2 regions of the Herbaspirillum sp. SJZ099 genome follow, and region 1 is predicted to be linked to the other one. Evidence: predicted binding sites of a transcription regulator. Region 1 holds the regulator's gene; the other holds the start of a gene.
What was found. Region 1 encodes sigma-54, which starts transcription at its own class of promoters, with help from an activator protein. Its sites were predicted from a motif close to TGGCANGNAANCTGCTTT; they were not measured.

Region 1 (3,021 bases):
CCCCGACCTGTGGATCGAAGGCCAGGCCGAGCGCATCGAGTATTCCGAGCAGACCGAGATTTCCAAGCTGTTCAACCGCGCCCACATCCAGCGCATGGACGGCAAGCGCATTACCGATGAGGTCAACGGCGAGTTCATCTCCTACGACAGCCGCGCCGAATTCTATTCGGTCAACAATACCGCTTCGGGCGAAAGCAAGCCGGGCGCGGGCCGGATCACCGCCGTGATCCAGCCCAAGAATCCGCCCGCCCAGCCGGCGCCGCCAACACAGCCGGCCCAACCTGGAAAGGACCAGTAACATGGTGAGCTCGCTGGTGGTCCGCGGACTGAAGAAAAGCTATGGCGCGCGCCAGGTGGTGCGCGATGTGTCGATGGAAGTGCAGAGCGGCGAAGTGGTCGGCCTGCTGGGCCCCAACGGCGCCGGCAAGACCACCTCGTTCTACATGATCGTCGGCCTGGTGCCGTCCGACGGCGGCGAAATCGACCTGGATGGCGCCGCCATCTCAGGCCTGCCGATCCACAAGCGCGCCACGCTGGGCCTGTCCTACCTGCCGCAGGAGGCCTCGGTATTTCGCAAGCTGACGGTGGAAGACAATATCCGCGCCGTGCTCGAACTGCGCCAGGAGAACGGCAAGCCGCTCTCGCGCGACGAGATCGAAGGCCGCCTCAACAACCTGCTGCATGAACTGCAGATCGAGAAGCTGCGCGACAGCCAGGCGCTCTCGCTGTCGGGCGGCGAACGGCGCCGCGTCGAAATCGCGCGCGCGCTGGCGACCGATCCGCGCTTCGTGCTGCTCGACGAGCCGTTCGCCGGCATCGACCCGATCGCCGTGATCGAGATCCAGCGCATCGTGCGCTTCCTCAAGGAGCGCGGCATCGGCGTGCTGATCACCGACCACAACGTGCGCGAGACGCTGGGCATCTGCGACCGCGCCTACATCATCAACCAGGGGACGGTGCTGGCCAGCGGCAGCCCGGACGACATCATCGCCAACGAATCGGTGCGGCGCGTCTACCTGGGCGAACATTTCCGCATGTGAGCGGCCCTGCGCCAAGCCACGCCGGCGCGACGCACAACATGCAACGCACGACAGCACAGCAGCACGTAACAAGCCGGCCACGCGGCGCCCGAAAGCCAGATGAAACAGTCCCTCCAGTTACGCACATCGCAGCACCTCGCATTGACGCCGCAATTGCAGCAGTCGATCAGGCTGCTGCAATTGTCTACTTTGGAACTGCATCAGGAACTGGAACAGATCCTGTCCGACAACCCGCTGCTCGAGCGGCTTGACGACGCGCTCGACAATTCGGTACGGCTGCTGGCCGACGGCGCCCTCTCCGCCTCGCCCTCCAGCGGTGTAGCCGACAACGCCAGCGAAAGCGGCGCCGAGGCGCCCGCGCCCGCAAGCGACGGCGAATCCAGCCTCGACTACCAGGACAACACGCCCGAAGGCAGCGTCAGCGGCGAATCCGAATGGAGCTTCGACGATGTCGCGCGCAACGGCAAATCATCCGACGATGAAGATGCGCGGCCGCAGCTGGAAGCGCACCAGACCACGCTGCGCGAACACCTGGTGGAACAGATCCGCGTCACCGCCCGCACGCTGCGCGACCGCGCGCTGCTGGAGCTGCTGGCCGATACGCTGGACGACAACGGCTACCTGGACGAGCCGCTGGAAGACATCCTGGCGCACCTGCCCGAAGAACTGGGAATCGATCTCGAAGAACTGTCGATCGCGCTCAAGCTGCTGCAAAGCCTTGACCCGGCCGGCGTCGGCGCGCGCAGCCCCAGCGAATGCCTGGCGTTGCAGATCCGCCGGCTGCCCGGCGTGCCTTTCGTCACGCGCAAGCTGGCGCTGAAGATCGTCGAGGATTACCTGCCGCTGTTCGCCCAGCGCGATTTCAACAAGATCAAGAAGGCGCTCGACTGCGACGACGAAGACCTGCGCGAAGCCCAGGTCGTCATCCGCCAATGCCGGCCGCACCCGGGCGCCGAATTCGCCCGCGACGCTTCCGACTATGTGGTGCCGGATGTGATTGTCAAACAAACAAAGAACGGCTGGCAGGTCACGCTCAATCATGACGTCATGCCCAAGCTGCGCGTGAACGCGATGTATGCGAGCGCGCTCAAGCAATCCAAAGGCGAGGTTTCGCTCACATCGCAGCTGCAAGAGGCGAAGTGGCTGATCAAGAATATGCGCCAGCGCTTCGATACAATTTTGCGAGTTGCCCAAGCTATTGTCGAACGTCAAAGAAACTTCTTTTCCCATGGGGCAGTTGCCATGCGCCCCCTTGTGCTGCGCGAAATTGCTGATACACTGGGTCTACACGAGAGCACTATCTCGCGTGTGACAACTCAGAAATACATGCTCACGCCGCATGGCATGTTCGAGTTGAAATACTTCTTCGGTAGCCATGTCGCGACCGAAACCGGAGGTGAAGCCTCCTCCACCGCGATACGGGCACTGATCAAACAACTGATAGGAGCCGAAAACCCGCAGACCCCATTATCCGATAGCAAGATTGCGGATATGCTGGCAGAACAAGGCATGGTGGTCGCGCGACGGACTGTCGCAAAATACCGCGAAGTGCTGAAGATTCCACCAGTCAATCTCCGCAAATCCCTCTGAGTTTTTCCTCAGTTTTTCTGTAGTACTTGCAGCCGTCGCTGTGTTCAGGCAAGCATCCATGCCCTCTGACACAAACGCTGTACTCTCTCCGGGTGTATTGGATGAGATGCACGAACCTCCAGTGACTTCACGATAGGAGTGTTGTATGAATCTGACCATTAGTGGACACCACCTCGAACTGACCCCCGCCATCCGGGAATACGTGCAAAGCAAGCTGGCACGGATCAAGCGTCATTTCGACAATGTGATCGACATCAGCGTCATCCTGAGCGTAGACAAACTGACAGAAAAAGAAAAAAGGCAAAAGGCGGAAATCAACGTCCATATCAAAGGGAAGGATTTGCATGCGGAAAGTATCGCCCACGATCTCTACGCGGCCATCGATGCATTG
Region 2 (3,021 bases), on a different contig from region 1:
CGCTGCGCAGCTTGGCGCGGAACGAGTCGTTGTCGGTATCGTTGAAGGCCAGGCCCTTGCCCTTCATCTCGCCGACCAGCGAGTCGTTGAGCTTCTTGACGTCGGCGCGCTGGTTCATGCCGGCTTCGTTGATGTTGCGGGCCATGATTTCCTGCAGGTCCTTGGGCAGGCGCTCGAAGGACTTCTTGTTGCCCAGGAACCAGAAACCGTCCCACATGTGGTTGGTGATGGAACAGTACTTCTGCACTTCGTACAGCTTGGCGGTGGAGATGATCGCCAGCGGGTTTTCCTGGCCTTCGACGATCTTGGTCTGCAGCGCCGAATACACTTCGGCGAAGTTGATGGAAGTCGGCGCGGATTCCACGGCGCGGAACATCGAGGTCCACAGCGGGCTCGGCGGCACGCGCAGCTTCATGCCCTTGAGGTCGTCGGCGCTCTTGATCGGGCGGGTGCTGTTGGTGATCTGGCGGTAACCGTTGTCCCAGATTTTTTCAAAGGCGAACAGGGTCGACTTGGCTTCGATCTGCTTGCGCACGTGCGCGCCCAGTTCGCCGTCCATGGCGGCCCACACCTGGTTGTAGTCCTTGAAGGCGAAGCCGATGCCGGAAATCTGCGCGGCCGGCACCAGGGTGCCCAGGATCAGCGGCGACAGCGTGAAGAAATCGATCGCGCCGGCGCGCACCTGCGACAGCATGTCGGTGTCGGTACCCAACTGGTTGTTGGGATAGATCTGCAAATCGATGCGGCCCTTGGATTGCTCCGCGATCTTGGCGGCCATTTCCTTGGCGCGCGTGTTCATCGGGTGCGACACCGGGAGGTTGTTGGCGTACTTGAAGGTGAACTCGGCGGCATGCGCGGACGTACCGTACAGGCCGGTCGCGGCGGCAGCCGAGGCAACCGAGGCGGTCTTCAGAAAAGAACGGCGCGTGATCTTGCCAGTGGGATTTCCCATCTGTTTATCTCCTGTTTGTAGTTTTATATGAACCGGAAACCCGGATGCCGGAATGCAAACGGTTCCCTTGTTGTCGGCACTGCTTAGCGTCAACAGAGCAATTTGGATGCCAAGCCGCCAATCCTCCCCTGGCGGCGCGTGCGTCCCTTCCCTGTCATCGGCATTGCGCCTGTATTCTCTGCGATAACGGCGCCAAAGGACAAGGGCGGACAGGCCCCCGGCAGCAATTTATTTGATGGAAATTGATGCGACACCTGTCGCATTTTCAGCTGACAACTGTCGCAGCGCGGACAGTTGTTCCATCCAATTTCCACTACATTGGTCTTGCGCATCGCAGCAAATTCACCCGCTGCGCAGTCGTGCTATCTTGGTTCCACCGGCCCCGGCGCAGGCCACCCCGCCCATCCGCGACGAAGCCCACAAGGCCTCTGAAGACAGTTCGGATGCGTGGCACCGATTTTGCATATTGCGTCCACATCAACCGTACCGACCACGTCTTACAAGGACAAATGAAAATGACTTCTTCTGCATCCGCACCCTGCATTACCGGCTGGCACCACTCCCAATTCGGCAAGCTCGACGGCATCGATCCCGAAGTGCTGATCGGCCAGGTCGCCAAGGCCGCCATCGAGCATGCCGGCCTGCAGCCGGAAGATATCGATTCCATCCACGTCGGCACCTTCAATGCCGGCTTCCTGTACCAGGACTTCCCCGCTTCGCTGGTCTTCAACAGCCTGCCGCAACTGCGCTTCAAGCCGGCCGTGCGGCTGGAGAACGCCTGCGCCACCGGCTCGGCGGCGATCCACTCGGGCCTGCAATCGATCAAGGCCGGCGAATCCAAGCACGTGCTGGTGATCGGCTTCGAGAAGATGACCGAACTGGCCACGCCGCAGGTGGGCGAGGTGCTGCTCAAGGCTTGCTACGCCAAGGAAGAGGCAGGCATCCCCGGCGGTTTCGCGGGCGTGTTCGGCAAGATCGCGCAGAGCTACTTCGACCGCTTCGGCGACCAGTCCGACGCGCTGGCCGCGATCGCCGCCAAGAACCACAAGAACGGCATGTCCAACCCTTACGCCCACATGCGCAAGGACTTCGGTTTCGACTTCTGCCGCAACGTGTCGGAGAAGAACCCGTTCGTCGCCGGCCCGTTGAAGCGCACCGACTGCTCGCTCATCTCCGACGGCGCCGCCGCCATGGTGATCAGCGCCGCCGATGTCGCCAAGTCGATGCCGCGCGCGGTGCAGTTCCGCGCCGCGGTGCACGTCAACGATTACCTGCCGCTGTCGCGCCGCGACCCCACCCGCTTCGAAGCGGCCGAGCTGGCCTGGAAGCAGGCGCTGGGCAATGCGCGCCTGTCGCTGGGCGACCTGTCGCTGGTGGAAACGCATGACTGCTTCACCGTGGCCGAACTGCTGGAATACGAAGCGATGGGCCTGGCGCCGCACGGCCAGGGCGCGCGCGTGATCCTCGACGGCGTCACCGCCAAAGACGGCAAGCTGCCGGTCAACCCTTCCGGCGGCCTGAAATCCAAGGGCCACCCGGTCGGCGCCACCGGCGTGTCGATGCACGTGATGGCGGCCATGCAGGCCTCGCACGGCGCCGGCGACATGCAGATCGCCAACGCCAGATACGCCGGCGTGTTCAACATGGGCGGCGCGGCGGTGGCCAACTACGTCAGCATCCTGGAACGCGTCCACTGATCGGTTTCCCTGGAACGTGTTATGTACTTCCCTGCCGCCCGCTGGCATCCGCGGGCGGCAGGCAGCATCCGCATGAGCGCAGCAACGAACTAAAAAAGCAACGCCAATTTCAATTAGAACGAGTGAGACGATGTTAAAGAAAGTCATGAACCTGGGCCGCCTGCTATCGGACGTGGCGCGCCGCTTCCCCGACCAACCGGGCCTGATCCTGAGCCGCGGCGGCGTCAATGGCGAAGACAGAATCATCACCTGGAAGCAGATCAACGACCGCGTCGATGCCCTGGCGCATGCGCTGGCCAAGCGCGGCGTGAAGAAGGGCGACAAGATGCTGGTCCATTCGCGCAACAACCAGCAGATCTTCGAAAGCGCCTG

Region 2: the regulator sigma-54 is predicted to act here: its motif matches at 1,401-1,418, upstream of FB597_RS18870 (acetyl-CoA acetyltransferase).

The regions. Positions count from the first base shown of each region.
Region 1 is NZ_VIUO01000003.1:44,315-47,335, forward strand. Features, by position in the region: gene lptA (lipopolysaccharide transport periplasmic protein LptA) at 1-298, shown strand, start outside; gene lptB (LPS export ABC transporter ATP-binding protein) at 300-1,040, shown strand; gene FB597_RS08035 (RNA polymerase factor sigma-54) at 1,140-2,630, shown strand; gene hpf (ribosome hibernation-promoting factor, HPF/YfiA family) at 2,776-3,021, shown strand, end outside.
Region 2 is NZ_VIUO01000012.1:74,657-77,677, reverse strand. Features, by position in the region: gene FB597_RS18875 (TRAP transporter substrate-binding protein) at 1-952, opposite strand, end outside; gene FB597_RS18870 (acetyl-CoA acetyltransferase) at 1,468-2,649, shown strand; gene FB597_RS18865 (acyl-CoA synthetase) at 2,756-3,021, shown strand, end outside.